DNA from 3 places in the Arthrobacter sp. 1088 genome. Region 1 is predicted to be linked to each of the others. Evidence: predicted binding sites of a transcription regulator. Region 1 holds the regulator's gene; each other region holds the start of a gene.

Region 1 (11,942 bases):
TCAGCCCGGCGCATGGCCATTCCGCCCGCAGGTTCCGTCCGGCAGACTCCGCATCTCCCGTTGTTGGTGGATCGCGGTTGCTCAGTAGAACATGTCCCACCCAGCTGTCGCGAAAGCAGTGGCCCAGCCATCTGCCGTCAGCGCCTGGCTTCTGGATTGGCGACGAATTCTCCTGCAGGACAGGACCTCCCGCGGACCAACCCGCTCGATTCAAGCACCACAGGAGGCCCTATATGGCCGAAGCCCGTCAGCCCACCGCGAATACCGTCCCATTGGACACCAAACAGCACTATTCTGGATATGCCGAACAGTCTAAGGAGACCATGACCACCCAGAAGCACTCCGGATCCGATTCCGACGCCCAGGACATGAGTCCTGAACAAATCCAGGCCGTCATTGACCGGATTCTTTCCAAGGATGTACCCGCACAGGCATCCGATGACAATGATGCCAAGGGCGTTTTCGGCAGGGCACAAGCGATCTCCACGCTTGACCACGAACACAGCATTTACGACGGCGACCAGGAAGACCTGGCCGAGCGTCGTGCACTTCGCCGTACAGCGGGCCTTTCCACCGAACTCGAAGACGTCACAGAGGTCGAATACCGGCAGCTGCGCCTGGAACGCGTCGTCCTGGCCGGCCTGTGGACAGAAGGCACCTTGGCTGACGCCGAGAATTCGCTTCGCGAACTCGCAGCACTGGCAGAGACTGCCGGATCAGAGGTCCTTGACGGACTGGTTCAGCGCCGTACGAAACCGGATCCCGGAACGTTCCTGGGGTCGGGCAAGGCCCAGGAACTCAAGGACATCGTGGCTGCCACGGGAGCCGATACCGTTGTGGTGGACACCGAGCTTTCCCCCTCGCAGCGACGCGGACTTGAGGACATCGTCAAGGTCAAGGTGGTGGACAGGACCACGCTGATCCTGGATATCTTCGCGCAGCATGCAAAGAGCCGTGAAGGCAAGGCACAAGTTGAGCTCGCACAGCTTGAGTACCTGCTCCCCAGGCTTCGTGGTTGGGGTGACTCCATGTCCCGCCAGGCCGGTGGCCAGGTGGGTGGAGCCGGCGCCGGTATGGGTTCCCGTGGTCCCGGTGAAACAAAGATCGAGCTCGACCGCCGCAGGATCCGGACGCGCATGGCCAAGCTTCGCCGGGAGATTGCCGCCATGAAGCCTGCGCGCGAGACCAAGCGGGCCAACCGCCGTCGTAACGCCGTACCTTCGGTTGCGATTGCCGGCTATACCAACGCTGGTAAGTCCTCGCTCCTGAACCGGCTGACCGATGCTGGAGTGCTGGTGGAAAACGCGCTGTTCGCCACCCTGGACCCGACGGTCAGGAAGGCGCAAACGCCGGACGGCATCGGCTACACGCTGGCCGACACCGTTGGGTTCGTCCGCTCGCTGCCTACGCAACTGGTGGAAGCCTTCCGTTCCACGCTGGAGGAAGTAGCCGACGCAGACCTGATCCTGCATGTCGTGGACGCCTCCCATCCCGACCCGGAAGGGCAAATCGCGGCAGTGCGTGCTGTCTTCACCGAGGTCGACGCCCGCAAGGTCCCCGAAATCATCGTCCTGAACAAAGTGGACGTGGCTGATCCTTTCGTAGTGGAACGCCTGAAGCAGAAGGAGCCGCGGCACGCCGTGGTTTCCACGCGCACAGGCCAGGGCATTCCTGAGCTCCTGGAAGAGATCAGCCGGTCCATTCCCCGGCCGGGAGTCCGCCTCGAAGTGTTGATCCCGTACGACCGCGGTGACATGGTCAACAAGCTGCACAACTCCGATTCGGAAATCCTGAGCCTCGAGCACGAGGAAAACGGAACCCGCGTGGTGGCCATGGTCCGTGAGGGATTGGCGGCCGAACTGGAGTCATTCGTCAGCAATGGTTGAGAAGGTGGCGGCGGACGTCGTCGAGTCGGTGGGGGAGAAGTTCACCCTCGAACTGTTGGACAAAGCTGTTGCCGGGATGGGCGGTCAAAGCCGTTCAGGCCAGCACGAGATGGCCAGGCAAGTCACCAAGGCCATCGAGTCCGGTGAACATTTGTTGGTCCAGGCTGGAACGGGAACGGGTAAGTCCTTGGCGTACCTGATTCCGTTGATCGCCCATTCCATGGACAGCAACAAACCGACGCTTGTGTCCACCGCTACCTTGGCCCTGCAAACGCAGATTGTTGGCAGGGACCTGCCCCGGCTGTTGGAGACCATAAGCCCGGCCCTTGAGCGTCCCGTGAACGTGGCGCTCGTTAAGGGCCGGGCAAATTATGTTTGCCTGCAAAAGCTGGAGGGCGGCTTCCCCAGCGAAGAGCCGTCCGAGGGGCAACTTTTTTCCCTGGGTGAGGACACCAGCGTTCCCCATTTCGCAGCGGCGGTTGGCGGCCCGTCGTCGCAATTGGGCAAGGAAGTGGTCCGGCTCCGTGAATGGGCCGAAAAGACGGCCACTGGCGACCGCGATGAACTGATGCCGGGTGTCACCGACCGCGCCTGGAGGCAGGTCTCCGTGACGTCCATGGAGTGCCTGGGAGCGCAAAAATGTCCGCTTGCCGAGGAATGCTTCAGCGAGCAGGCACGGGCCCGGGCGGCTGAGGCTGACGTCGTGGTGACCAACCATGCCATGCTGGCCGTCAGTGCCTTCGAAGGCCTTGCTGTCCTGCCCGAGTACGACGTCGTTGTGGTTGACGAAGCACATGAGCTGCAGGACCGGGTCACGGGAGCTGTGACAGGTCAGCTGTCCGTGGCAATGGTGCATGCTGCGGCTTCGAGCGCGCGCAAACACACCGCTATTACCGTAGACGCCCTGAACGCGGCCGCCGATCGATTGGACATGGCCATTGCCGGTGTCCCCAACGGACTGCTGCCCAATGGGCTAAACGACGAACAACTGGACTGCCTGGACCAGCTGCGCGATGCCACACGCGCCGCATTGTCCGACTCGAAAACCGACTCTTCAAACGCGGTCGACGGCGGGAGGCAGCTTGCGCGCTCACGGCTCATGCTCATTCTGGAACTGTGCGAGCGGATGCTCGCAGCCAAGGAGAACCGTGAAGTGGTGTGGTTCTCCAGAAACAGCACCTTCGATCCCCAGCAGGGATACTCACACCCGGACGAGACCGCGCCCGCACTGATCAACATCGCCCCGCTTAGCGTTGCCGGCCGCCTGCGGGAGGGCCTTTTCGCGGGGCACACAGTGGTGCTTACTTCTGCCACGCTGGCCATTGGATCTGCCTTTGAACCCGCAGCCGGTGGCCTGGGGCTTATTGGAGATGGGGCGCCAAGCTGGACCGGGTTGGACGTCGGGTCACCTTTTGATTATCCGAAGCAGGGTGTGCTCTACGTGGCCAAGCACCTGCCCAAGCCCGGCAGGGGCACTTCACCCGAGGCCCTGGATGAGCTTGAAGACCTCATCCGTGCATCCGGTGGGGGAGCCCTGTGCCTGTTCTCATCGCGTCGGGCGGCCGAAGAAGCTGCAGATGCCATGCGCCCACGGCTGGATGTGGACATCCTCTGCCAGGGAGAATCCACCATGGCAGCACTGGTGAAGCAATTTGCCGATGAACCGGACACCTGCCTCTTCGGCACCATGTCCCTGTGGCAGGGCGTCGACGTCCCTGGCGGTTCATGCCGCCTTGTGGTGATTGACCGCATTCCGTTCCCGAGGCCCGATGACCCGCTAATGACCGCACGCTCACGGGCCGTTGCACAGTCCGGGGGCAACGGGTTCATGGCGGTGTCGGCTACGCATGCGGCAATTCGTCTTGCACAGGGAGCAGGACGCCTCATTCGTTCCACCGGCGACAAAGGCGTGGTGGCCGTCCTGGACTCACGGCTTTCCACCGAACGGTACGGCGGGTTCCTGCGTGCCGCTTTGCCGCCATTTTGGGCAACGACGGACCGCAACGTGGTGCGCGGCGTCCTGGAACGCCTGGGCGCAAAGAAAACGTAGGCGAACTCCCTAGAGGGAGCGCAGTACCGAGACGACCTTGCCCATGATGGTGGCCTGGTCTCCAAGTATCGGTTCGTACTGCGTGTTCTGGGGGAGCAGCCATGTGTGGCCGTCCCGCTGGCGGAAGGTTTTTACCGTGGCTTCGTCATCCAGGAGCGCTGCCACGATATCGCCGTTGATGGCGTCATTCTGGCGGCGGACAACCACCCAGTCACCGTCACAAATTGCGGCATCGATCATTGAGTCCCCAGCGACCTTCAGCATGAACAGTTCGCCGTGGCCCACCAGTTGCCGGGGCAGGGGCAGGACATCCTCAATAGTCTGGTCGGCGAGGATGGGCCCACCGGCAGCAATGCGTCCAACCAGGGGTACCATCGCGGTGTCGCTGGCGCTGGCCAGTTCCGTCACGGCGAGTCCGCCTGCGCTGCGGAGTGTAGTAGCTGCTTCCACTCCGGGAATTGTCCCGCCGTCAAGGGTCAAAGGCATGAGTACTTCCATGGCGCGGGGGCGCTTGGGATCTCTGCGCAAGTAGCCGAGCTTCTCCAACTGGGAGAGCTGGTGCGTGACGCTGGAGAGGCTCGCGAGACCCACGGTGTCGCCAATTTCGCGCATGCTGGGCGGATACCCGTTGTCATTGACAGACCGCTGGATGGTTTCCAGGATTTTCTTCTGCCGGACAGTCAGGCTTTTGGGACTCTTTTGAGGCTGCTGGCTCCGCAGGGGTGCCCCGCCGCCGGTGGCTTTCGCTGCCATGTTCGCCAATGCCCTTCCGTTCCGCCCGGCCACGGTCTGAAGTGTGCCCGGGGATGTGGGATCCGAAAAAATGTCAGACCCTCCTGTTCCACTGAAACAGTGCCTGTTTCTTCACTCAAACCTAGGCCAGGCACAGGCGTTTATCAAACATTCGTTCTAGCGAGTCTCGACACCGTTCGATGATAAGTGCTAAAAATGTCATAGCAAGGTTCGAATATGTGTTCTATAAAGGTTGAGCGCGGTTCGGATGTTCGAAGAAAGTGTTCGAACATTCGGGGCCGGGCTCGGCGAACACAAGGAATTGGCAGCCGGCAACGGGCATCCGATGCAGGCAATCGCTCAGAAGGGCTCAGCTCATGTCCGCAATCTCTACGTTCCACGAATTCCGCAACACTCCGGCTCCTGCGCGTCTCCGGCTTACCCAACGCGGCAGGATCGTCTTCTTTGGAATTCCCGTCATGCTTCTCCTTGCTGCGCTGCTGAGCCTTGCCGGCTTCATCAACTCCCCGGCCAAAGCTTCTGATTCCCAAGCCCAGCTGCAGCCGCCGGTGGCAGTTACGGTTACTGTCCAGCCAGGGCAGTCCCTGTGGGGCATCGCCGGTGCGGCCGCGCCGGAGCGGGACCCCCGTGATGTCATCGCGGAAATCATCCAGTTGAACGATCTCCGCGGGGGACGCATCCAGCCCGGCCAGCAGCTGTTCGTTCCCGCCAATTGAGCGGCCAGGGGGCGAGGGGCCAGCGTCTCTGGCGTCACAGTTACTCCGCAGTCGCACCGGCACCTTAAACTGTCTTGGTGAGTGACCAGCTTGAGCGACTTGACCGACTTCCCCTTCGGACCAACCTGCGTGGATTGAGCCCCTATGGCGCGCCGCAGCTTGACGTCCCCATTTTGCTCAACGTCAACGAGAACACCCATGGCGTTCCGGCAGATGTGCAAGCGGCGATTACCCAGGCTGTTGCCGCCGCGGCCACTGGCCTGAACCGGTATCCTGACCGCGAATTCACGGAACTCCGTGAATCCCTTGCCGATTACCTCGGACACGGGCTTTCCGCGGAGAATATCTGGGCAGCCAACGGCTCCAACGAGGTCCTGCAGCAGATTTTGCAGGCTTTTGGAGGTCCGGGGCGTAAGGCGCTGGGATTCCCTCCCACGTATTCCATGTACCCGTTGCTTGCCAGTGGCACGGACACTGAGTATGTCCGTGGGGTGCGAGCTGATGACTATGGCCTGGATGCGGCTTCTGCGGCTGCCCAGGTGCGGGAGACCGGAGCGAATATCGTCTTCCTGTGCTCGCCGAACAACCCCACGGGAACGGGACTGGGCCTGGACGTGGTCGAAGCCGTGTACGAAGCCGGCGAGGCCAGCCAGGCAATCGTCATCGTGGACGAGGCCTACCACGAGTTCGCGCACGACAACACCCCGAGCGCACTGACGCTGCTTCCCGGGCGGGAGCGTTTGATCGTCTCGCGCACCATGAGCAAGGCCTTTGCCTTGGCAGGTGCCCGGTTGGGCTACATGGCTGCCGCGCCCGAGGTCACCGATGCCATCAGGCTCGTTCGGCTGCCCTACCACCTTTCAGCCGTCACACAAGCCACGGCCCTGGCCGCCCTGAACCACCGCGAAGCGCTCATGGCCGACGTCGAAGACATCAAGGTCCAGCGGGACCGGATTGTGACCGAGCTCCTCCGAATGGGACTCAAGCCTGCGGCCTCGGACTCAAACTACGTGTTCTTCGGTGGGCTTTCGAACCCGCACGCAGTCTGGCAGGGCTTGCTGGATGCGGGAGTCCTGATCCGCGACGTCGGTATTCCAGGGCACCTGCGGGTGACTGCGGGAACAGAAAAGGAAACAACGGCCTTCCTTGAGGCCCTGGAAGCCCTTCTGGACAGCGCTGCGTCCCAGCCCAACTAAACTTGTCAATAGACCCACCCCATTCTTCGTGTATAAGGACGTCCCAATGAGCGAAACCGGCGCCAAGCCGTCCGCTGACCGCACTGCGCGCATGGAGCGCACCACCAGCGAATCCTCCGTCCTGGTGGAGATCAACCTGGATGGCACCGGTGTCTCGGACATCAGCACCACGGTTCCCTTTTATGACCACATGCTGACGGCGTTGTGCAAGCACTCCCTGATTGACATGACCGTCAAGGCCACGGGTGACACCCACATTGATGCCCACCACACCGTGGAGGATGTGGCCATTACCTTTGGTGAGGTTTTGCGTACTGCCCTGGGCAACAAAGCCGGAATCCGCCGCTTCGGCGAAGCAACGGTTCCTCTGGACGAAGCCTTGGCGCACGCAGTCGTGGATGTTTCCGGACGCCCGTATCTGGTGCACGGAGGGGAACCTGCAGGGCAGGAGTATCACCTGATCGGTGGCCACTTCACAGGTTCGCTGACCCGTCACGTCTTTGAGGCCATCACGTTGCACGCCGGTATCTGCCTGCACATGAACGTCCTCGCAGGCCGGGATCCCCATCACATCGTCGAGGCCCAGTTCAAAGCCTTTGCCCGGGCTCTTCGTTCTGCAGTGGAGTCGGATCCCCGCGTGGAGGGCATTCCATCCACCAAGGGGGCGCTATGAGCGGGCAAATCCTGAAGGACGGTGCGGTTACCGACGCTTCGGCAACCGTCAAGCCGGAGTCGCCCGAAGGCAAGCCCACGGTTACGGTGCTGGATTACGGTTCGGGCAACGTACGTTCGGCTGTTCGCGCCCTTGAGCGTGCAGGCGCCCAGGTGGTTCTTAGCTCCAAGCCTGAGGACGTACTGAATGCCGACGGGCTGCTGGTCCCCGGCGTGGGTGCCTTTGAAACGGTGATGAGGGAACTCAAGGCCGTCGATGCCATCCGCATGATTGGCCGCCGCGTCGCGGGTGGACGGCCTGTCCTGGCGATCTGCGTTGGGTTGCAGGTCCTCTTCGAGGCCGGAGTCGAACACGGAACCGAGTCCGAGGGGATGGCCGAATGGCCGGGCAAAGTTGAGCTCCTTCCCGCCCCCGTGGTTCCCCACATGGGTTGGAACACGGTGGACGTGCCTGAAGGATCCAAGCTATTCGCGGGCGTCGAACAGGAACGTTTCTACTTCGTGCACTCATACGGCGTGCAGGAGTGGAACTTCGACGTCGTCCAGCCCCGGATGGCCCCACCTTTGGTGACGTGGTCCGAGCACGGAGCCCCCTTTATCGCTGCTGTTGAAAATGGCCCCCTGTGCGCCACCCAATTCCACCCCGAGAAATCCGGAGATGCCGGGGCACGCCTCCTGCGCAACTGGGTGGACGGGCTTCGCAAACCTGAAGCCAAGGTGGCACAAGGTCCGGCAGCGGACGATCGTGGTGCAGCCTAAGTGTGGTCGGTAGTGCTTATGGGCCTTGCCGGCGTGCTGGTGGGTGGAGGTATCTCCTTCCATCAGCAGAAGAAGCCACTGTGGGTTTCCGTTTCCTTCTATGTGCTGGCGGGGATGTCCCTGCTTGCCGCCTATCTCCTGACGCTGCCGGGCAACTGAACGCCTCGCGTCCCCATCAACTCCTAGGACACACATGACCACCTCTGCCCAGTCCGTTCTGGAACTCCTCCCCGCCGTCGACATCGTTGATGGCCAGGCAGTCCGCCTGCTGCAAGGCGAGGCAGGCTCGGAAACCAGCTACGGTACGCCTCTGGAAGCTGCCTTGAACTGGCAGAACGCCGGTGCTGAGTGGGTGCACATGGTGGACCTCGACGCCGCTTTTGGCCGTGGCAACAACGCGGACCTCATCAGGGAGGTCGTCTCCCAGCTCAACGTAAAGGTTGAGTTGTCCGGCGGTCTGAGGGATGACGAGTCGCTGGAACGCGCCCTGGATTTGGGCGTGGAGCGGGTAAACCTCGGTACGGCAGCACTGGAGAACCCTGAGTGGACACGACGTGCCATTGACCGCTTCGGTGACAAGATCGCCGTCGGCCTCGATGTCCGTGGTACCATCCTGGCTGGTCGCGGCTGGACCAAAGAAGGCGGCGACCTCTGGGAAGTTCTTGCCCGCCTGGAGGACGCTGGCTGCGCACGCTACGTGGTCACCGACGTCACCAAAGACGGAACGCTGCAGGGCCCGAACGTTGATTTGCTGCGCCAGATGGTGCAGAAAACGGGTAAGCCCGTGGTGGCTTCAGGCGGTATCTCCAGCCTTGAGGATCTTCGCGTGCTCCGCGAACTCGTGCCCTTGGGCGTCGAGGGTGCCATTGTTGGCAAGGCCCTTTATGCAGGTGCTTTCACTCTGCCCGAAGCCCTGGATGTAGCCGGTCGCCGCTGATGGCTGCTTCACGTCCCACAGATTCCGGCCCGGAGAACCACCCGGGCAACCGCGATGCCGGACGACGCGAACTTCCGGGCCACATTGCTGCTGCCTTGGCTGGCGCCGGGGGAGCCACCGACTCCGCGGGGCAACCTTGGGAAGGCCGGAGCCTGAGTGGTGACGATGCCAGGATCCACAATTTCGAAGACGACGACGGCACGGCTGATGCCGGTTACCTCGCCGCCGTTGCTGCACTGCTGAACGGTACGGGCAGTGAGGCAGACGTCCTGGCTTCACTCGCTACCGCCAGGGTCTTTGTTCCCGTGATAGCCCAGCTCGCCGAGGAAGCCGAAGGCGTTGGCGGGCTGCACGCGGACAAGCAGGCGGATATGGCATTAGTCACACTTAAGGCGCCTGATGGCCGGAAGGCAATGCCGGTCTTCACCACGGCCGCCGCTCTTGAATCGTGGCATGCAGAGGCCCGGCCCGTAGCTGTTTATGCGGCAAGGGCGGCCCTTTCGGCCGTTTCCGAAGGCGCTCAATTGCTGGTGTTGGACCCCGGTTCAACGTTCACTTTCGTGGTTCGGCGGCCAGCCATGTGGGCGTTGGCTCAGCAGCGGGACTGGACGCCGTCATACCTTGATGATCAACTGGAGTTTGCTCTCGCTTCACAGGCCGAGTCGTTTCCGGCGGTGCGCCGGCTCGAAACACAGGCCGGTGGTGGCGTCGCCTCCCTGACTGCGGACGGCCGCACGGTCCCGGGCGGAGGCGCTGGCCCGGAACTGCGGATAGTGCTGTTCCTTGAGGACGGACTCGACGCCGCTGCCGTCCAATCGCTGGTGGCTGACCTGAACGAGGCGTGGGCGCAGCTGGAATCCTTTGCCGAGGGCGTCGATTCCATTGAAGTAAAACTGCAACGTGCGGCGCAGGAGCCTGGGCGGCACTAACGGCAGTACCCGTCCACCGGGGACTGCCCCGGGGGAACAAGAGGAATTAGCCCGTGAACTTCGCTCTCTACAAGGAGATGCTTTCCATCCGCCCTGTCCGGCGGCTCCTGCTGGTGGGCATGGTCGCCCGTATTCCGCATTCAGCGGCTGGCGTGCTCCTGACACTGCACATTGTCCTGTCGCTGGGGCAGGGCTACGCCGCCGCGGGCGCTGCTGCCGCCGTCATGACCATAGGTATTGCCTTGGGGGCGCCTTGGCGTGGTCGGCGCGTTGACATGGTGGGCCTGCGTAAGGCGCTGATCCCTTCCGTCATCTCGGAAACAGTGATCTGGTCTCTTGTTCCGCATGTCCCGTACGCCTGGCTGCTTCCCTTGGTCTTCGTGGGGGGCTTGTTCACATTGCCTATCTTCAGCGTGGTGCGTCAATCGTTGGGCGTCATGGTAGACGGAGACCAGCGACGCTCCGCGTTTGCGCTTGATTCCATCGCCACTGAGCTCGTGTTCATGATAGGTCCCGCTGTTGGCGCGATCGTCGCAACGAGCGGCTTCTCGGCCGTGGGACTTACCGCGGTGGGCATCTCTGTCTCCGTGGCCGGCCTGTTCTTGATCTGGTTCAACCCTCCGACCCGCAGTGATGCCAAGTGCACTCCGGAGGAATCCGCGGCACGGGCCGCTGCGGACCTTGCCGCCGCCGAGGCAGCCATGGTCGCCTCCGCACCGGGCCACGTGCAGGAGGCGGCGTCTGAAATGGCACCGGCAGCCATCTCCCGTACAGCCGGACTTCGGAACCGCATGGCCCGCAATTTCACCTGGTTTACGGTTTCCGTTGCAGCGCTTTTCGCCGTAGCTGCGGGATCGGGGATGGTACTTAGCGGTTCGGACGTCAGTATTGTTGGCCTGTTGGAGCGCGGCGGACACCAGAACGAGATTGGCATCGTCTTCTTCTTCTGGTGTGCGGCATCGGTTTTGGGCGGCCTCATCTACGGTGCCATGAATCGTCCGGTCTCTCCCATGTTGCTGTTGTTGGGCATGGCCGCGCTCACCATCCCCATGGGTTTCGCACACGATACCTGGACGCTGGCGGTGCTCTCGATTTTCCCCGGCCTTCTTTGCGCTCCAGTGCTGTCTGCGTCATCGGAGAAGGTGGCGGACCTCGTCGATGAGGAACGCCGCGGCGAGGCCATGGGGTGGTACGGATCCGCGCTGACGGCCGGGATTGCGTTCGGCGCACCCCTTGCCGGGATATTTATTGACAATGTAGGGCCGTCCGGAGGTTTTGCCTCCGTCGGCTTCGCCGGAGTCGTACTCTGCATCGCGGGCTTCGCCCTCATGTCCCGGCGCCGCCGCGCCCGGGTGTAGCTCCAGCATTGCCAGGGTCTAGCTCCAGCATTGCTAAAACTTCGCCGTAATCCCGGTGTCGGCGGCATTAACGACGACGGCGGCCCGGCCACATATGTGGTCGGGCCGCCGTTGTAGGTACTTTGGGCAGTTCCTGGCTAGTTCACCGGCCCGGTGAACTTCTCACCCGGGCCTTTGCCCGGCGCGTCAGGGATAAGGGAAGCTTCGCGGAATGCCAACTGGAGGGAGCGCAGTCCATCACGCAAGGGCCCGGCATGCTGCGAACCGATTTCGGGGGCGGCCGCCGTTACGAGGCCGGCCAATGCAGTGATGAGCTTGCGGGCCTCGTCAAGGTCTGTGAGGTCTTCTGCGTTGGGGTCATCGGCGAGGCCGACCTTCACAGCGGCGGCGCTCATCAGGTGGACCGCGCCGGTGGTGATGACTTCTACAGCCGGAACTTCCGCGATGTCACGGATCTGCTGGGAGACCCCGGAATCGGCCGCGGGGGCCGCAGCTGTGGTTGTGTCGGCGTCCTTGGAGTAGGAATTGCGCGAATTGCTGTCTTCAGTGCTCATACTGGTAAGCTTGTCACAGACCGACTGGAAGTCGTTATTCGCATTAAATGCTCCCGCCCCGTGCAATGTGCGCTTGGCGGGTTATTTCTGTAGAATTGATTTTCAGTTTGCAAGCGGAGTCCTCTCCCACCC
Region 2 (11,942 bases), on a different contig from region 1:
GCCGTAGGCCGCTCGCTCCTCGAACTTGAAGTCATCAGGGCCAAACTGGAAACGTCCCGGAGGTTGTCACGGGACCGCGAAAACCTGGGCAGGGCCCTCTACGAGCTTGCGGGTACCGGCAGTGGCGCCGCGAAGATCCCCGATGTGGGATTGCGGAACGACCTTAGGGAAGCACGCGAGGCAGTAATTCTGGCCGAAGCACTCCTCGAAGTGAAGGGATCCTGACCATGGAAAACGCGCCGGACGCTGTTGAAATCGTGCGCTGGATGAGGAAACCCGGCGACAAACCCATTATCAAATTCGTCACTTTCAGCATCCTTGCCGTGATCCTGTGGCTGATCCTGATGATCTTCATGCCTGCCCTGAGAAACGCTGTCCCGGCGTCGATCTTCATTGCCGTGTTCGCCGCGATACTTACTATTCCCACCGTCGTCGCCCAGAGGAACCTGGTGCGTGGCTTGGCAAAACGGATCAACGACACCCTCACGGAGCTGACAGGCAGCCCCGACGACAAGATCTCCACAAAGCAGCTACGGAAATTGATCAAGAGCGGTGAGCAACTTCCACTGCTGATCAATGGGGTTCCCGGTTTGCGGCTGCACGTGAAAAGGGTTGCAAGTGCCAAGGAAGATGGCTCCGAGAAACTCCTCGCGGTCATCACCGTTGCCCCGGTGAGCAGTGGAACTGCAAGCTTTGACCGGCTGCTTGAGGCGGCGTTGTACGGATGACGGTTGGGCTGGCCTTCGCCGGCTCTTGGGGACTGAAACGAGGCTAGTAGGACAACGGTGTTTTGACGCTGTAGTGGTCTGGATTTGGGGTCCCCAATTCGGCTTCAGAAGAAGACCGGTTCAGTGCTGAACGGCACATGTCCGAGCGGGTCAGTCTGTTCTCCTGGCAATCCACGCCCCGGCGCGATCTGTGGGCCCTAAATCTCTGATTCTGAACACATGGTTGATGCCTGGAAACGGTTGGGAAGCTTGTGACACCCAAGGGCAGCGGCACTGCTTCCTAAAAATGTCAGACCCTGGTGAGAGGGTTTATTCATGGGAAGCATTGGGGAAATCATGGCGCGACGGGCAGCGATGCCTGGCGTCGCGATGCGCCCCCGGGGCCTTCCCCGAGGAAGCCACACCGCACCTGCCAGCGTCCAGGCCGGCTGTGAAGGCCCGACGGCGGCGGCTGCGGCAGGCGGCGATTCGGAGAAGCTCAGGGCCATGGCGCTGCTTCGCGGCATTGAACCGAAATCCTTCACTGCACTTAGTGAAGTGGACGGTGAAATCAAGCGTGTTCACGGCCTGGAACCACTGCCTTTCGCTGGCCCTGGGGTCGATCCTGAAGTTGAAGTCGATTCAGGAATTAGGGTCGATCCTGAAGTCAGCCCTGTTTCCCCAGGACTGGGCGGTTCCTTGGGAATTGAGGGCGCGCCGGGGCTTGAGGGTGCGCTGGGGCTTGGGGATGCGCTCGGGCTCGAGGATGCGCTGGGACTTGGGGATGCGCCGGGACTTGGGGATGCGCTCGGACTTGGGGATGCGCTGGCGGACAGCGTTGGGGCCTTGGAAAGTCTGCGTTCCGTCACCGTGGCCAGTGCCCCGGGGTTCGGTTTTGCCGAAGCCGCGGGGTTCGCCGGGCGGGTGGAGGAGATCGCCCGCACCGTGGAATACCTGCAGGTCATCGCGGCGCACGCCGTGGAACGGACCCGCACCCAAGCCCAGCAGGCACGGCCCTCCTCCGCGGCGGGCACTGGATGGCAGACAGGCTGGACCAACCCCGCACCCACAGGACCAAACCCCGCCACCGCCACAGCCACCGCTGCAGGGTCCGCTGCCGCTGCTGGCTTCAATACTGCTGCTGGATCCGCTGTTGCTGCTGGCTTCAATACTGCTGCTGGATCCGCCGCTGCTGCGGCGGACGCTGCTGCGGTGGCCGATGATGGCTACCGCAACGCCGCGGAATTCCTGCGGGCCCGCCTGAGGATCGGCATCAGCGAAGCCCGGCGCCGGCTCGCCCTGGCCTCCCAGGTCCTCCCCGGGACCGGTATCGCCGGGCAACACATCCCGGCCCGCCGCGAAATCCTGGCCCAAGCCCTCGAATCCACACAAATACCCACCCGGTCAGCGAGCATCATCAGCACCGCCCTGGATAAAGTACGGCTCCTCACCGACGAGGAAACCCTCACCCGGATGGAACACGCCCTCACCCGCACCGCCGCCGGGTCCGACCCCGACTTCGTCCTGAAAATGACCAAACGCTGGAACGACCTGATCGATCAGGACGGGCCAGAACCCAGCGAAGAAATCCTCCGCCAACTCCAAGGCACCTTCATCCGCAAACCCCGCCACGGACTGCACCACCTGGAAATCTTCGCCACCACCGAACAATACGAAACACTCACCACCGCCATGAACACCGCCACCAACCCCCGACTCACCACCGGAAACAGCGACACCACCGGAGCCAACGGAGCCACCGGAACCAACGCAGCCACCGGCGAAGGCAACGTCACCGGGGAAACCAACGAGAGCGTCGACGGGAACGTCGACGGTCAGGCACCCGGAACCGTCCACGGCAGTGACCGCGGGAGCGAACCAACGGGGCCGGACCTGGACCGGCGTTCCCGGGCCCAGAAACTCCTCGACGGCCTCGTCGGAGCCTGCGGCGTGGCACTGACCACCGGGAAACTGCCAGCCAACGGCGGACTCCGCCCCCAAGTCACCGTCACCATCAACCACCACGACCTCTTCCAACAACTCACCCGCACCGCCCCGCCCGGCGCAGCCCCCACACCACACGGCGCAGCCGCCACCCAGACCACACGACCTGGGCCTGGAACGGAAGACCCCCGTCCCGGCGCAGCCACACCGCCCGGTGCAACCGCAACACCACACGGCGCAGCCGCCTCCCCACCCGGCGCAGCCGCCACCCAGACCACACGGCCTGGGCCTGGACCGCAACACCCCCGGCTCAGCTCCGGCTCCGCCACCTTCGCCGGCCCGATGCACCCCAACACCATCCGCAAAATCGCCTGCGACGCCGACATCCTCCCCGTCCTGCTCGGCAGCGAATCCCGCGTCCTGGACATCGGGCGCACCACTCGGATCTTCCCGCCCCACATCCGCAAAGCCATCACCGCCCGGGACCAAGGCTGCGCGTTCCCCGACTGCACCATGCCCGCCCCCTGGTGCGAAGCCCACCACATCACCTACTGGTCACACGGCGGCACCACGTCAACCAACAACGGCACCCTGCTCTGCAGCCACCACCACCACCTCATCCACAAAGAAGACTGGCGCATCGACATCACAACAGGGGTTCCGTGGTTCATCCCGCCACCCCACATCGACCCCAAACAAACACCCCGACGCAACCACCACCACACACCCCTCAGAACATAAGAGTCCGCCGCGTCCAATTGCGCTCTGCTGCCTCGCCACAAGGGTGACCGGCCTCGCCACAAGGGTGACCGTCTCGCCACAGGGTGACCGCCCGCCGTCGAGCGCTCCTAAACTACGCCTCGACCCTAAGCTGAGCCTGCGACATAAGCCGAGCCCGCGACCCTAGACCCAGCCGCGACGAAGCCTTACCGCGACGTCGGCCAGCCCGTGTACGACTCAGCCAGGTATGCCTTGGCGTGCTCGGACGAGACCACAGAGTGCAGCTCGCCCAGCTGGCGGGCGCGGTCAAAGTCGTCGGCGCCGGGAACGGTATGCAGCATGGAGGTCATCCAGTAAGAGAAATGCTGTGCCTTCCAAACTCGGTCCAGGGCGCGGTCGCTGTAGGAATCCAGCAGTGTGGTGGAACCGTTGGAATAGAAGGAGTCGAAGCCTTCGAACAAGACCTTCACGTCGTGTATCGCGAGGTTTAGTCCCTTGGCGCCGGTGGGCGGGACGGTGTGTGCTGCATCGCCGGCAAGGAAAAGATTGCCGTGGCGCATAGGAGTGTGGACGAAGCTCCGGAACGGTAGGACCATCTTTTCCAGGACAGGGCCTTCGTTGAGCTCAAAGCCATTACCGTTTACGCGTTTGCGGAACTCGGACCAGATGCGTTCGTCGTCCCAGTCGGCCACGTTTTCCTTGGGATCGCACTGGAAGTACATGCGCTGCACTGTCTCGGTCCTCTGGCTGATCAAGGCGAAACCATGCTCGGAGTTGGCATAGATGAGCTCGTCGGAGCTGCGTGGAGCTTGGGCCAGGATGCCGAACCACGCGAACGGGTATTCGTGGAAGAACCACTTTCGGTTTGCTTCGGGGATCTGGAAGCGGCAGTGGCTGCGGGACCCGTCAGCGCCAACGAGGAAGTCGGCCTGGATCTCGAACTCCTGACCGTCGGAATCGGTGAACCAGATTTTCGGTTTGCCCTCGAGATCGTGGACAGTGGTGTCCGTGACGCTGTATCGAACGTCGCCGTCGTCCGCCTCGCGTCGCGCAGCGAGGTCGGCGAAAACGTCTGTTTGTGGGTACAGCCACACGGATTCACCCACCAGTTCCTTGAAGTTGATGCGGTGGCTTTCGCCGTTGAACCGCAACTCGATGCCATCGTGCCGGTCACCTTCGCGCAGCACCCGGTCTGAGACGCCGGAGTCCACGAGCAGGTTTACGGTGCCGTGTTCCAGGATGCCCGCGCGAACTGTTTGGTGGATTTGTTCCCGGCTGCGGACCTCCACCACCACGGATTCGATGCCTTGCTTGGCCAGCAAGTGGGAGAGCATGAGCCCTGCGGGTCCAGCACCCATAATGGCGACTTGAGTGGTGACGGTTGTACGTGCCATGGTGTTCCTCGCTTCGTTGCGGTCCCGCCGGGACGGGATGAGTCTGGAATCAGTGTGGCGGGTAGTGCGTGACGGGTGTTACATGAATTCCGTTGAACGGAAGCTCTACATTAGTCCCTGAGCTGCCGCCCTATTCCCCGGGCAGCGGTTTGCAACGCCGGAACAAGCGCCTGCAGGCGCATCTCAGCCAAGGGCACCACCACGCCAAGGGCCGCGACCGCTCGCCTCTTGCCGTTCATCACGGGCACGGCGATGCCCCAGGTGTCAGGATCAACGACTCCCGCCAGCTGCGCATAGCCCAGCTGCGCGGCCTCAGCCAACAGGTGGCGCACGACGTCGGAAGTCACCTTTCCTTCCGGGTCCTGGAACTGTTCGAGGTACTGCGCCTGCAATTCCCGGGACTGGTGTGCCATCAGCGCCAGGCCGGCGGAGGATATGTGGACCGGCATGCGTCCGGCGACGCGTGCTCGGTTGGCGACCGATCCTCGGCGCGAAAGCCGCTCCACAAACAGCGCCTCCCAGCCCTCAAGGACTGCCAGGTTCACGTTCTGGTTCAAGACTTGCTGAATATCCTCCATGAAGGGCATGGCCGCTTGACGGAGTGCGAGGGTGGGCGAATTTCTGTTGACGAGCTCCCACAATCGGAGGCCCAGCCGAACGTTCCCGCCAGCACCCAGTTCCAGCAGGCCATGCTCGGAGAGTTGACGGACCAGCCGGTGGGCGGACGACAACGGGAGGCCGGACCTGTCGGCGAGTTCGGTCAGCTGCAGGGAGGGGGCACCTTCAGGAAAGGCTTCAATGACCCGGACTACGCGATCCACCACGGAGTCACCTGATGCTGAGTTGGCCACGATGCGCTCCTTTGCTGCCGCTCCCCTACCCGACCCCGCGGGGGCCTCTTCCATTCAATGGTAGAACGTGCTTCAGATTACTCCCGCCGGTGATACAACTCTCATAACCGACCGGCCGTTCTGCTGGCCACATCCCATTCCCAAAGAGAACTCCCGAGGACACTATGCCAACGATGCCATCTGCCCGCCGCTCACAATGGCCAGTCTGGCTGTGTTGGTTAGCCATGGTCTTGGACGGCTTCGACCTGGTGGTCCTGGGGTCTGTCATCCCCACGCTCATCAAGACCGGCGACATAGGCTTCGATGCCGTTGGAGCCACCTTCGCTGCAACTATTTCCCTGGTAGGCGTGGGGCTCGGCGCACTCTTTATCGCCCCGCTATCCGATAAGTTCGGCCGGCGGAAGCTCTTGATTGCCTGCGTGGCCGGCTTCTCGCTCTTCACGATCGGAGTCGCGTTCGCTCCCAACGTGGCGGTCTTCTCCATACTGCGCCTGCTGGCAGGCCTCGGGCTGGGCGCCTGCCTCCCCGCCGCCCTTGCGTACATGAACGATTACGCACCGGCGGGCTCAGCCGGAAAGTCGACCACGCGGACTATGACCGGCTACCACGTAGGCGCTGTGGCCACCGCGTTCCTGGCCATCCTTGTTGTCCCTGACTGGCGCCTCATGTTTGTCATTGGCGGCGTTGCCGGGCTGGCACTCCTGCCATTCCTGTGGGCGAAATTGCCGGAGTCACTTCCTGAAGCAGCACCCGCGAAGGTGGACGAAACAACAAAGGCGGCTACCGGCGTCGTGCATTCCACGGACGGCAAGCAAAAGACCGGGTTCCGCGACCTGCTGCAGAAGCCCTATCCGCTGGTGGCCGTGGGCATTGGCATCGCGTCGTTCATGGGATTGTTGCTGGTTTACGGCTTGAACACGTGGTTGCCGCAGTTGATGGCAGCCGCCGGCTACACCGTGAGCACGGGCCTGACGCTGCTGCTGGTCCTCAACCTCGGCGCCGTGGCCGGCCTGGTTTTGGCCGGAATTCTTGCCGACCGGCACGGAACCAAGAAGATAGTGCTGCTGTGGTTCGGGCTTTCCGCAGTGTTCCTGGCCATCCTCAGCGTGAAGATCCAGAATGAGTTCCTGCTCAACGCCGCGGTGTTTGTCACTGGCGTCTTCGTCTTCAGCTCGCAGGTTCTGGTTTACGCATGGGTCAGTCAGCTGTTTCCGGCGCGGCTCCGGGGAACGGCACTCGGGTTCGCTGCCGGCGTCGGACGCCTTGGTGCGATCGTTGGTCCTGCCGTGACTGGAACCCTGGTGGCCGCAAACATTGCCTACCCGGCCGGCTTCTACGTGTTCGCCGCAGCGGGACTTTTGGCTGTCGCAGCGCTGTTCCTGGTGCCCCATCAGGTCAAAAGTCCTGAGCCCGTGCCAGCGGGAGAACGGTAACCGAGGCACGACGCTAGGTGCTCCGCTGCCCGTCCAACTTTCCGGGCTGTGGGTGAAGCGACTCGCGGGCCTTGCCCAAGAGTTGCGGTCCGGCCGCGTAGCAGCGATCGGTGTATTGCCGGAGCGCCGGGAGTGCCTGGACGGCGTAGTCGAAGTGTTCCTCACGGATCATCGACTCGATGGCCTTGCACTGGTCCTCTGTCTCAAGCGCACCCACCATTGCCGAGGAGATCTTGAGGCTCAGCACGGCGTCCATGCTGGCATCGGCGTCGTGTTGGCAGAGGCCGTTTGAGATTCTCAATAGTCTGCCCGGCAACATCGAAAGGTAAGTGGAGAGGAAGCGCAAGGCCGGGGTGGGGTCTCCCATCTCATCGGCCAAGGCCTGCAACCTGCACGGTTCCAGAGCCGGAACCTGACCGTCTGCTTCTTCAGTCATGGCTGGCCGCTTGTGGCTGCGCGGCGTCTTCCGGCGTCGATTTGTTGGGGTCCCTGCTCCAGATGGAGGCGAGCATCCCGATGACCAGGATGCCGGGCGCACCGTATATCAGGATGTTCAGGACGAGTGGTTCGCGGAGGGCACGGATGGCGTTCCCGACGTACGGGATGGTCGCGATCTGCTTATCCACGGTTTTGCCCTGCAGGGTGGCGATCCACGGATCGATGCCATTATTCGCGTCGCCCTTGGTCTGGACAGCCACGCCGCCATCGGCCGTAGTGGTGATCTCAGTGATGCGATGCGTCTCCACCCGCTGGTCTTCCACGGGAATGTGGTAGGTGATGATGTCACCCACCTTGACGTCGGCGATTGGCGTTGGAACGGTGACGACGACGTCACCCGGGTTGATCAACGGCGCCATCGATCCTGTCAGCATGGTGGAGGTTTGGTAGCCCAGGATGCGTGGCCCGATTGCCAGGAAGAGGAAAACCAAGGCCGCCATAGCCAGCATCGCGAAACCGAGGAATTTCATCGTTTTAGCAGCGATATGGCGGAACGCAGCGGCTTTCGCGGGGGTCTCGACGGCGGTCGCCGTCAGTGCCGCGGCTGAACGCCGGCCCTTGAGTGCGGTTCCGCTGATGCTGGTCAGTGCGCTCATGGTCCTGGCGTTCCTTCCGGTGTTGGTTATCTTCTGATTGAAAGTCTGGGCTATACGGCTCAGGCTTCCTGCGGGAAATCCTCAAGTCTGGCTCAGGAAATACCGGCGGACCTGATCGGGCAGGGGGGCGCCCGACCAGGCCCGGCGGGGCTCTGTGTTGAAACTGGGTGGTGCTGCTGGGGTGGTGTTACTTGGTGGTTTCGGTGCGTTGGGTGCCGGTGAAGGCGAAGGCGATGGTGCTGGTGGCGCCTTGGAAGGTGTCGTTCGCGGTGGTGGGGAACGCGGTGGTGACTTTGAGGTAGTCGGTTTTGGCCGGGGCCAGGGCGGTGAGGTTGTTCAGGACTTTGTTCGCGGTGATCACCGGGGCGGCGGCCATGACGGTGGTTTTGGTGCCGGTGCAGGTGTAGGGGGCTGCGGCGCCGGTCCAGGCGACGGAGCAGTTCTCGATGGTCAACTGCAGGCCGTTGGTGACGTCGGTGGTAAGCAGTGAGGCGGTGGCGCCGGCGGAGGTGGTGAGGGTGACGTTGTTCAGGTCCGAGTTGCCGGTGTTGGCCAGGGTGACGAGCTTTTCGACTTTGTCTCCGGGCAGCAGGCCCGCGACGGGGACGTTGAGGGTGTTGTTCGCTCCGGTGCCCAGGGCGATGGTGACGGTGCCGGCGGTGACTTGCTGGCTGGCCGAGGTGGAGGACGTGAACGCGCCGTAGGTTCCCATGCCGGCGACGGCGGCTGCGGTGCCGAGCAGTGCGACGGAAGCGAGGACCTTGCCGGAGGTGGTCTTGAGGCTGATGGCCATGGGAATCAGTGTCCTTTCGGGAGGCCACCGCTGCCGGCCGGCCGTTTCCTGTGCCGGCCCTGAGTGGCTGACAAGAACCACTGTGCCGGGCCCGGATCAAGAACCACTCCTGCAATCCATCAACACTTGCTCAGGAAAAGATCAAGGCTCTTTGTTCCGTTTCCCACCCCTTGGCAGGCACTCTGGACTGATAATAAGCAACCTGATAATCCTGTAACGAAGGCTCAACGCTAAACACAGAGGTGGGATCATGGTGGATCGCATTACTGATATATGGGGCACAAGGACTCCGTTTGAGCGAGAAGCAGAGTGGCCTTCCCGCGTGGATTACGCCCTTCAGGAAGGCCTCACTGAGGGCGATGTTGACCATTGGGTCCAATCCGCTTGCGTGCTGTGCAGCAACGGCTGCGGCTGCGATATTGCCGTAAAGGATGGGGTCATGGTCGGCATTCGTGGCCGTGCGGAAGACCGCATCAACAAGGGACGCCTTGGGCCGAAAGGACTCCTCGCAAGCTGGCAAGGCGTCTCGAACAAGGACCGCCTCACCCATCCATTGATCCGCGAAGGCGGCGAATTAGTCCCAACTGATTGGGACACGGCCATGAAGCGGATCGTGGCACGCAGCAAGCAACTCTTGAAGGAGAAGGGCCCCCTCAGCCATGGCTTCTACACCAGCGGCCAACTGTTCCTTGAGGAGTACTACGCCCTGGGCGTGATTGGGAAGGCTGGTATCGGGACACCCCACATGGATGGAAACACCCGCCTGTGCACCGCGACAGCGGCGTCCGCGCTCAAGGAAACCTTCGGAGCAGACGGACAGCCAGGCGCCTACGAGGACATCGACAATTGCGCTGCAATTTTCCTTTATGGCCACAACATGCCCGAGACCCAGACCGTCCTCTGGGCTCGCATCCTGGACCGCCTTTCAGGACCCACACCGCCCAAACTGGTGTGCGTCGACCCTAGACATACGGAGGCCGCGCGCTTTGCCGACGTGCACCTGGCGGTGCGGCCCGGCACCAATCTTGCGCTCATGCACGCCCTGGTCCGGGAGGTCCTGCACAACGGCTGGGAGGACCCCAGCTACATCCAGGAACACGCACTCGGCTACGACGAGCTGAAATCCACTGTGGAGGAATGGACGCCCGAGGCTGCTGCCGAGGTGTGCGGCGTCAGCGCCCACGACATCAGGAAGGCCGCCCGCATCTTCGGCACCTCGGATCGGGTACTGTCCACCGTTTTACAGGGCTTCTACCAATCGTCACAGGCCACAGCTTCCTCCTGCCAGGTCAATAATCTTCATCTGCTGCGCGGCATGCTCGGCCGACCCGGAGCCGGCCTACTACAGATGAACGGGCAGCCGACGGCGCAAAACAACCGCGAATGCGGGGCCGACGGCGACCTCCCGGGCTTCCGTAATTGGCACAACCCGAAACACGTTGAAGAACTGGCCTCCCTGTGGAACGTGGATCCCGCGATCATCCCCCACTGGGCACCGCCAACCCATGCCATGCAAATCTTCCGCTACGCGGAGCAAGGATCCATTAATTTCCTCTGGGTCTCAGCTACGAACCCTGCGGTCTCCCTGCCGGAGCTGCCCCGGATACGGGCAATCCTGGCCAAGCCGGAACTGTTCCTGGTGGTGCAGGATCTGTACCACACCGAAACCGCCAGCCTGGCCGACGTCGTCCTCCCCGCCGCCGCGTGGGGCGAAAAGACAGGAACATTCACCAACGCTTCGCGCGTGGTCCATATCTCTGACAAAGCCGTAGACCCGCCCGGGGACGCCCGCAGCGATCTGGATATTTTCCTGGACTACTCCAACCGAATGGGCTTCACCACCTTGGACGGCACGCCCTTGTTGACGTGGGAGGGTCCGGAGGACGCCTTCGAAGCTTGGAAAGAATGCTCGCGCGGGCGTCCTTGCGACTACACCGGACTGAGTTACTCGAAACTCCGTGGTGGCAGCGGGATCCCTTGGCCCTGCAATGCGCAAAACCCGGATGGCACCACACGCCTCTATACGGACGGGGTTTTTCCCAGCGATCCTGACTACTGCGAGAACTACGGTCACGACCTCTTGACGGGGGCCGAAGTGGAGCCGGAACCGTACCGCGCCAAAATGCCCAAGGGCCGCGCCTGGCTCAAAACAACCAAGTACCATCCACCGCACGAAGAACCGGACGACGACTACCCGCTCCGGTACACAACCGGTCGGACGGCGTATCACTTCCACACACGGACCAAGACGGGACGTTCCAGGACTCTGAACGCGGCGGCGCCACGGATGTGGGTGGAGCTCTCGGTCGAAGACGCTTCAGCGCTGGGGATCAAGGAGGGCGACATCGTCCGCGTATCGTCGCGGCGAGGTCTGATTGAGGCGCCGGCTCGAGTCAGTGGCGTCCGGCCGGGCACAGTTTTCGCACCTTTCCACTATGGATACTGGGACTCGAGCGCACCCTCCAGCCCGGATGATTCTCCCAAGGATTCGCAGAAGACTGCAGCCAACGAGCTCACCATTACCGAGTGGGATCCGGTGTCAAAGCAACCGCTTTTCAAGAATGCGGCGGTGAAAGTAGAGAAAATCCGTGACGGTGATGGGCCGGCTCCGGCGCCCAACACCACCGCTTCAAGGCAGGCAGGACAACAACAATGAACCTCAACATCTACCTGGGTTTACTGCATCAGGGTGAAGCGACGCTGGCCACGTCTTTCCGGCAAGTCTCTGATGGCCACGGCTCGGAGCCTGACATACATTTCCTCTGCCAGACTTTGGCCAAGCAATGCGACAAGCACGGGGAACTCCTCCTCCCCCTCGTGCAGCGATACGGGAAGGACACATCCGGCCACGAGCCCGAGCGGCTCCACGCCGACGGCTTGTCAGAAACCCGGAGCGGCCCTGTCGGCCTCCTTCGCGACCTGCAGGACCTGTATCTGCTGGCGAGCTTGGTTGACGTCACGTGGACTGTGGTGAATCAAGCCGGATCCGCACTTCGCGACGCCGGG
Region 3 (8,047 bases), on a different contig from region 1:
ATCGCCCACCAACAGAAACCCCCGGATTTTCCGGGGGTTTCTTTGTTTTCAGGCGTGGCGCCATCGCTGAGGTAAACCGGGATTTCGCGTTGGGGTCTAGGCAGGTTCCTGGCAGCTTCTTCCGGGTTTGCCGGATCGGTTCCGTTCATCTGGTCCGAGTACACGTAGCCCTTTGCTCCGTTGGTGGCGATTACTGCGAGTAGGTCCGGGGCTTCGCGTCCTGGCACCTCGACGCCATAGCTCTCGCCCTTCGCGTTGATTTTCCACTCGGTAGGACCTTGTGCGATGTATCTGGCGCTGATCTGCCACCTGTTCCCAGTTTCGGTTGTGGGCCACCCCTTGTGTTGAGGGCTCCAAAGCAACGACATATTTTGACCAGGCACCGCGTGTTCCCAGATCGGACGAAGAGCAGGAGACGTTGGCGCCATCCGGGAAAACGAACTTACCTTCGGTGAGGCAGGTGAGTTCCACCTCAACACCCGTCGCACCAGCGGGAGCCTGTCCAAGGTCAATCGTTGCCGTGCCGCTGTAAACGGCAGTCGAGGGGGCGTTCATGATGGATCTCCTTTCAATACTGGCGAATGGACATGGTGAGGTGATCGAGGCAGCGCAGCCTTCAGCTTCTGGCGGGCACGTGTGCATACGGAATTTAGCTGCCCCGGGTGAAATCCCGAGTGCTTCAGCTGCCGCTGGCAAGGGCAACTCTTCGAAAACGACAAGGCTGACCAGCCTGAGGTCCAAGGGCTTCAAGACAGCCAACGCCGCTGCGACCTCATCATTCATCGACGAGTCGTAGTTTGGATGGGCCGGATCCAGTTCCGCTTCGGCTTCTCTGCGTCTGGGAATGGTGTCTAAGAGCCTTCGATGGCGGACCTATGATCGCTGAAGATTCCTGGCGGTGTTTGTCGTTGTAACCAACAGCCACGGAAGGATCGAACCATCAACCAGCCTGACGCCTTCCCGACGGCGCCATAACTCAAGGAAAGCGGCTGCCGTGGCGTCTTCGGCGTCGTGCCTTCCTCCAACCAAGGAGCAGTTCGAGCCCCGACCTCCGGCAGGTAAGGTAAGCGGCAGCCCCGCGATCTCCGCGGTGCTCAGTACCGCTCACTTTGGCCGTTGTATCAGCCATTCCTTAACGGTCCGGGCCTCCGGCAGGACCTCGCGCGTTGCCTGCGTACTCATGTCGAACTGCCCGGTCCGCAGCCATCGCCACATGGTGGTGAGGTCCTTCCCCACGAACCGTTCAAACAGCTTCTCCGGCATCGGCAAACCACGGGGCTTTCGTCCGGTCCGTTCCCGCCACAAGGTGCGGCACTCGTCTATTGACCGCACGTCAGATGCCAGTCCCAGCACCGCGCCGCTCCACCGTTCGGGGTCGGCGAACATCCGGGCGGCGATGGCACCCAGATCGTCAACACAGAGCCAGCCCACCGGCCGGGCCGGGCCCATTAGCTTTGGCATCAGTGCCAGGTGGAAAACTGCGGATAGTAACCTTTGTCCGTCATTAGTTCCATGAACGCCATTGGCCGGAGCACCGTGAGCGGCAGTCCGAGTTCGCGAAAGCGCCGGGCGATAACCAGCTTCGAGTCCCAGGAACCGACGCCTGTTGGCTGGTCGCTGACTCCTGCCGCCCCGTACACCACGTGGCGTATGCCCGCTTCAGCGGCGGCCTCCGCCACGTTGCTGCCTTGCCGGACTTCGGCGTCGATTCCACTGGTCATGGGATTCTGGACGTTGAAAAGCCCGTACGCCCCTTGGAACGGCGTCCGAAGAGAGCCGGGATCCTCGGTGTTCGCCTGCGGAACCTGGGCGCCGAGCGCGCGCAGGGCCTGTGAAGCGTCACTGGACGGATTTCTGGTCAGGGCGCGCACCTGCCAACCGTCTTTGAGTAGGTGACGGACCACGGCCGATCCCTGCCGGCCGGTCGCACCGACCACTACCACCACACCCGGAGTGCCCCTGCCCGACGAAAAAACCATAGCTCAGTATCCCATTCGGGCCGAGGATTTGACCCGGGGCGGAAGGAACAGCCCACGCCCCGTCCGGGCGGATGAGAGCGCCGGTTGCGAGAGTTTTTCGAGGATTTCATCGGCGGCTCGGCGGCCGGAGCGGGCGGCGCCATCCATGTAGCCGCTCCAGACTGTTGTGGTCTGTGCGCCTGCCCAGTGGATCTGGCCTACGGCTGGAGCGAGCAACCACCGTACTGGATCCAAGCGCTCGCATCGGCCTCAACCAGCTTCCGCGGTGCACTCAGGCAGGCGAGGCCCGCTCCCACAGCTGCCCGGGAAAGGGAATAGAGCTGCCACCCGGTGGCCGGCGGCTCCCGCCGCAGCGTGAACGTATGCAGCTCTGCCTGGGCTCCAGATGGTCGAGCCTGCACCTGCCAGTACTCAACGCTGGCGACGTCCCCGGCGCCGACAGCTACGCGGTGCCGGCTTCAGGTGCGAGAGCCACTGCGGTTTCCTTTCTGCTGTTGCTGCCGGTCAGGCGGCTTTGACGAGGGGGAGTTCATCCCAGTGGGTGGTGTACCTGGGGGAGAGCATGTCGCGTTTCATGGACCAGGCCGGCCCGTTTTTGATGCCGGCATGGCCCAGTCCAATGGAGCCACGGCCGTATCGTTTGCTGACCTCTTCGACGAGGATGCCGATGCCGCGTTCTTCGTGCGGGTTCTCGAACAATTCCAGGGGCTTCTGATTACCGGTCGGGCGGAGGTCGGTGACCATGATCCCGGCCCGGACGTACTTCACTCCCTCGTGGACCTGGGGCAGTAGGGCGAGGGCTGCCCTGGTCAGGAGCACAGGATCAGCGGTGGGCATCGGCAGCGCCAAACACACCGACGGGAAGGACTTTTCGTTTGGGTTGAAGTGCGACGTCGCTGCGAACGCCGTGAGAACTTTGGCTTGCAGGTCATGCTTGGCCAAGCGGGCACTGGCCATCTGCGCGTAGACGCTCATGACCTGCCGCAATCCGGCACCGGTGGTGATTGGTGTGGAGAAGGACCGCGAGAAGATCAGCTGGTCCCGGCCGATGCGTTCTTCCTCCATGGGAATGCACGGAGTGCCTTGCAGCTCCAGAACTGTGCGCATCATGACAATGGAGAACTTGTCGCGGATCGCCACAGGATTAGCCCGGGTGAGGTCCAGGCTCGAGAAGATTCCCATCGCGTTCAGGCGCTTGGTGAGTCTGGTGGCCACGCCCCAGATTTCGATCACCGACAGCTTCGCCATGAGTGCTTCCCGTTGCTCGACGGGTACAGATTCCCAGCGGCAGACGCCATCGAACCAAGGGTTCTTCTTGGCCCATTTGTTGCACAGCTTGGCCAGCGTTTTCGTGGGCGCGATGCCCACACAGACAGGCACGCCGACATGGCGCCTGCAGGCTTCTTTCATCGTCCGGCCCAGCTGCAGCAGCTCATCGGGTTCACCCTTGACGCCCAGGAATGCTTCGTCGATGGAGTAGACCTCCAGCCAGGCTGAATACCTGCCCAGCAGCTCCATGACCCTGGCTGTAATGTCCCCGTACAGTTCGTAGTTGCTGGACAGGGCCACTAGGCCCCATTCCTTGGCCCGGGGGCGCAGTTTGAACCACGGCTCGCCGAGCCCAATGCCCAGACGCTTGGCTTCCGGTGAACGGGTGACCGCGCAGCCGTCGTTGTTGGAGAGAACTATGAGCGGTTTACCCTCCAGTGCGGGATTGAAGACACGCTCGGCTGAGGCATAGAAGCAGTTCACGTCCACATGCGCTATCTCCTGCATCCGGCGCATGATTGCGGGCTTAGACATGGTGCAAACACCGTGTCGCAACGCCCCAGATGGTCAGGTCCGAGAGCGCAGGAACCTTGATGTCAGGAAAGTCCGGGTTGTCGGCCTGCAGGACGACACCGTGGGCGGTGATCCTTAGCCTCTTGATGGTCAGCTCGCCGTCAAGAACAGCGACAACGACAGATCCGTCCTTGGGCTCCAGTGCGCGGTTGACGATCAGCTCATCGCCGTCGCTGATGCCGGCCTGCTGCATGGACTGCCCGGTGACTCGGACAATGAAGGTACTGGTCACGTCCTTGATCAGGTGCTCGTTCAGGTCAATGCGACCGTCGAAGTAATCCTGGGCCGGTGAGGGGTAGCCAGCAGCAACCGCTACCGGTGCCATCAGTACAGCTACCAGAGAGAGTCCCGCATCTATCACACGGGGGCCAACTATCACGCCCACAACACACCTTTTTTCGAATATATGTTCGAATTAAAGTGTACGCCGTTCCACCGACAGAATAGGGACTCCACCAAGTCGCATTCGGTGCCTTATGCCCGGGGGTGTGTGACCGGCCAACCGGAGGTGACCGGCCACACTGCACGTTGGCCAGGACGGGGGGTTGTCCCCCTGTTCAACGTGCGTACGCACTGACCTGCGTACTCAGTCCGGACAAACTGTGCAGGCGGTGCGCTTGTGACGGGGGCCAGAAGCCACAGTCTGTTTTGCCAACAGAGATTCCGTGGCCTTTGAGCCCCGCGTCTACGTAGTGCGCGTTAGCAGAGGGTAGTGACGCGTTTTCTCAGAAAGCTTTCCTCGGTGGTGATTTCATCCAGCACTCCGGGACATCGAAGGCCGCGAAGGTTGCCGGCAGGTGATGCGCCAGAGCCGGTAGTTCGGCTTTGGCAGTAACCATCCTGCGCTGGAGGGCATCAAAGTCCACCAGGCTGTTGTTCCAGATGACAGCCTCTTCCGGCCAGCTCAGGATCCTGCCAGAAGGTCCGAGTTCCGGCCCGGTCGCCTTCCTGGGGAGCCCCGAGCTTCTCAAAGAGTTTTCGCTTTTCGCGACATGAACTTTTCCAATCCCGCACTCCTTTGACTGGAGACCCGACCTTGCCGGACGCAATCGGTCAGGCTCCGCAACATATGTTTGGCCGTCGGCTGTGGGGTCTGTCGGTCACTGTTCATTGGAGAGAATCCCTTGAAGTATCTGCTTGGGAAAATAACAGCCTTCGTTGCCGTATTAATGGTCGTTTTTGGCGCACTTTCAATGGGGGTGCTCCACCTAAGTCCATCAGCTCACGCCTACGAAGTAGCAACCAACCAGGCAAACGTTACCGGCGGAGCGGCTATTTTGACGATGCCAGGATCCGGTCTTACGGCCACCTATGATCAATCCGGACTGACTGACCTCGTGGGACAGTCAACGATGGGCAGCCGTGGATATGTGGCCTCTGATTTCTCACAAAACATTGGGACTGGGTCCCCGGCTGTTGAATTCGCTACCAACGCGGTCAATAATTGCGCGGCAACCGGTCCCTGTAGCGGCTTGGGGACGGTCACGATCGCGTTTAGCCAGCCCGTGAGGAATCCAGTGCTCAACATCGCTGGCCTCGGTGGAAACGTGACTTGGTACGAAAACAAGAAAGGACCTGTCGACCGCCAGTCCCAGCTCCACGCCGTGTTGAATCTCGCAACCACGGGCTTGACGATGACCAAGCTTTCCGGTGGAAACCTTAGCGTGTCGGGAAATGCCATTACGGCCACTAACGACAACGCAGGTACTCGGTGCGAGACGACCACCCAAACGAACGATCCTCAACCTGTGAATGCCCAAGCGACTGCGGCCTGTGGATCTGTCCGTATCAATGGCATTGTGACCTCGTTGACGTTCGATATCAGCGCGGTCTTCGTCCAGACCACCAGCGCGCTTCCGCCATACACGATCAACGACGCCCAAGATCCAAACCATAACGCGGACAACTTCGTCATGGCGGTGACTGTTCCGCAGGATTTTGGTGATGCGCCTGCTTCCTACGATCAAAACAATGCTGCGCGGGCGGATCTGTCGGATGTGACGTTGGGGGCGAATGTCACGGAGGACAACGCGTCGGTGGCGAACGGCACGGTTTCGCCGAATGCGGGTGCGACGGCGGCTTTGGACCTGATGGACGATGGCGTGGTTCTGGCTCCGATGGTGCAGGGTTCTACGGGTTATTCCACGACGGTGGCGATCAGCGGGGCGAGCAAGCCGGGCATGACGTGTGGGTGGATTGATTTCAACAGGAACGGGCTTTTCGACAGCGCTACCGAGCGGGCCTGCGCCTCGTTCGTGGCCGGTGCGACGTCGGCGACGCTGACCTGGGCGGTCCCTGCCGGGGTGGGTGCGGGGACGACGTATGCGCGGTTCCGGATCGGTTACACCACCGCCCAGGTCCAGGTCCCGATCGGTGCATCGGATTCCGGTGAGGTGGAGGATTACCTCTTCACTGTTGCTCCCTCGTCCGCTCCGGCGATCACGTTGGTGAAAACGGTGAACAAGACCACGCTGGTGGCCGGTGAAACGGCGACGTACACGTTCGTGGCGAAGAACACGGGCAACGTGACGCTGACCTCGGTGGTCATCACCGAAACCCAGTTCTCCGGAACGGGCACCATGTCGGCTTTGTCGTATGCCTGGCCTGGCCTTCCGGGGATCCTTTTGCCGGGGCAGTCCGTGACGGCGACCGCAACGTATGTGGTCACGGCCTCGGATGTGACCACGGGGTTGGTGACCAACACGGCGAAGGTCACCGGGAACCCGCCCCTGGGGTTGCCTGTCTCGGCAACCGATGATGCGCAGGTCACCGCGCCGGCTGCCTGGAAGATCAAGAAGAGCGCCACGGTCAACGGGTCCGTTCCCGCAAACCAGTCCGTCAGCCCTGGCCAGACCATCGTGTACACGGTGACGGCGTCCAGTATCAGCGGCACCATCACCGGGGTGGTGCTGAAGGACAACCTGGCAGAGGTCCTGGATGACGCGACATTCGTGTCCGGGTCAGCGACCCTGGTCATCGGCACCGGGGCACCCGTGCCGGTGGCCAACCCCGTACCACCCTCCACCTTGCTGACCACGGCGGCGTTCACGCTGCCGGCCGGGCAGGCGGCCACCCTGAAATACAGTGTGCTGGTCAAAGCCGGGGCGTGGAACGAACAACTCGTCAACGTCGTGACGGGCACCTCCACCACCACACCACCGCAGACCTGCGCACCCTCTTCCGGGGCGGCCGGCCCTGACTGCACCACCACGCACGTGACGCCGGCGAAGGTCCTGATCGAGAAGATCGGCGAGTCCTCCGGCGGGACCTGGGTGCCGATGGCCGGCTCCACCTGGGCGGTGCACGTCGATAACGCCGGCACCCCCGGTGCCGTGCTGGCCAGCCCCACCGTGACGGCCGTGGCGGGGCAAACAGGCCGGTTCCAACTCGAAGGAATCCAGCCCGGAACGTACTGGCTTGAAGAAACCACCGCCCCGGCCGGTTTCAACCTCCTGGCCGAACCGGTGAAATTCACCATCGCCACCAACGGCACCGTAACCCTCGGACAAGGCTCTACGGGACAAGGCTCCGCAGGTCAAGGCTCCGGTGGGGTGGTGACCAGTACCGACGCCGATGGTGACGGGATCTTCCTGCTCACGGTCCGGGATGTGCCGGCCCTGGAGCTGCCCGAGTCCGGCGGCATCGGCTGGTGGCCCTTCACCACCGCAGGATCGGCCCTGTTGCTGGCCGCCCTCGCCCTGGCCCTGGCCGCCAACCACCGCCGGCAGCAGCAGCCCACCACTACCACTTAGAAGAGTTCCCTCCTGGCCCTGTGCGTGTTGCGGGGCGGGGCGGTGCATGTCCATCTCCGAGTACCACCTGTAGGAAGAACCATCACGATGAAAGAGGAAAACACTGTGAGTAATCACCACACCGGGCGGCTTTGGAAGACCGCCGCCGCCACGATCGCCGGGGCGGTGTTGGCGATGTCCTTCTCCGTGGCCCCGGCTTCGGCTGCGCCCCTGGTTGACGGGGACACGACCGGTTCCATCACGGTCCACAAGTTCGAACGTCCCTCCACCCCGACGGGCCTGCCGAACAACGGCACGTCCGTGGACACCACCGGCCTGACACCGTTGGCCGGTATCGAGTTCACCATCGAGCAGGTCAACACCATTGACCTGTCCACCAACGCCGGCTGGGACGCCGCGCACAACCTCTCCAGCGTCTTCGCCCCGACCGATCCCAACGGTTCGATCACCGGCGCCGGGTACACCCTGGGTGCC

The links. Region 1 encodes LexA, which represses DNA repair genes until DNA is damaged. Its sites were predicted from a motif close to TCGAACANNTGTTCGA; they were not measured.
Region 2: J2Y41_RS09715 (DUF222 domain-containing protein) is a predicted target of LexA. The motif match lies at 940-955, and genes of this name have one in related genera.
Region 3: J2Y41_RS22790 (LexA family transcriptional regulator) is a predicted target of LexA. The motif match lies at 4,220-4,235, and genes of this name have one in related genera.

The regions. Positions count from the first base shown of each region.
Region 1 covers NZ_JAVDSM010000004.1:356,848-368,789, forward strand. Annotated here, with positions in the region: gene hflX (GTPase HflX) at 324-1,886, shown strand; gene J2Y41_RS08450 (ATP-dependent DNA helicase) at 1,879-3,936, shown strand; gene lexA (transcriptional repressor LexA) at 3,946-4,689, opposite strand; gene J2Y41_RS08460 (LysM peptidoglycan-binding domain-containing protein) at 5,046-5,405, shown strand; gene J2Y41_RS08465 (histidinol-phosphate transaminase) at 5,483-6,601, shown strand; gene hisB (imidazoleglycerol-phosphate dehydratase HisB) at 6,648-7,274, shown strand; gene hisH (imidazole glycerol phosphate synthase subunit HisH) at 7,271-8,032, shown strand; gene J2Y41_RS08480 (hypothetical protein) at 8,033-8,191, shown strand; gene priA (bifunctional 1-(5-phosphoribosyl)-5-((5-phosphoribosylamino)methylideneamino)imidazole-4-carboxamide isomerase/phosphoribosylanthranilate isomerase PriA) at 8,226-8,969, shown strand; gene J2Y41_RS08490 (SseB family protein) at 8,969-9,898, shown strand; gene J2Y41_RS08495 (MFS transporter) at 9,952-11,256, shown strand; gene J2Y41_RS08500 (DUF1844 domain-containing protein) at 11,394-11,810, opposite strand.
Region 2 covers NZ_JAVDSM010000005.1:212,526-224,467, forward strand. Annotated here, with positions in the region: gene J2Y41_RS09705 (hypothetical protein) at 1-225, shown strand, start outside; gene J2Y41_RS09710 (hypothetical protein) at 228-728, shown strand; gene J2Y41_RS09715 (DUF222 domain-containing protein) at 1,044-3,392, shown strand; gene J2Y41_RS09720 (4-hydroxybenzoate 3-monooxygenase) at 3,578-4,765, opposite strand; gene J2Y41_RS09725 (IclR family transcriptional regulator) at 4,876-5,616, opposite strand; gene J2Y41_RS09730 (aromatic acid/H+ symport family MFS transporter) at 5,781-7,049, shown strand; gene J2Y41_RS09735 (Hpt domain-containing protein) at 7,063-7,485, opposite strand; gene J2Y41_RS09740 (signal peptidase I) at 7,478-8,143, opposite strand; gene J2Y41_RS09745 (TasA family protein) at 8,331-8,936, opposite strand; gene J2Y41_RS09750 (nitrate reductase) at 9,187-11,592, shown strand; gene J2Y41_RS09755 (hypothetical protein) at 11,589-11,942, shown strand, end outside.
Region 3 covers NZ_JAVDSM010000027.1:657-8,703, forward strand. Annotated here, with positions in the region: gene J2Y41_RS22765 (hypothetical protein) at 1-227, opposite strand, end outside; tRNA gene J2Y41_RS22760 (tRNA-Val) at 1-11, shown strand, start outside; gene J2Y41_RS23175 (RNA polymerase sigma factor) at 874-1,029, opposite strand; gene J2Y41_RS22770 (hypothetical protein) at 1,105-1,461, opposite strand; gene J2Y41_RS22775 (NmrA family NAD(P)-binding protein) at 1,461-1,979, opposite strand; gene J2Y41_RS22780 (FAD-dependent oxidoreductase) at 1,983-2,213, opposite strand; gene J2Y41_RS22785 (Y-family DNA polymerase) at 2,484-3,782, opposite strand; gene J2Y41_RS22790 (LexA family transcriptional regulator) at 3,775-4,206, opposite strand; gene J2Y41_RS22795 (GEVED domain-containing protein) at 5,339-7,573, shown strand; partial or broken gene J2Y41_RS22800 (SpaH/EbpB family LPXTG-anchored major pilin) at 7,679-8,047, shown strand, end outside.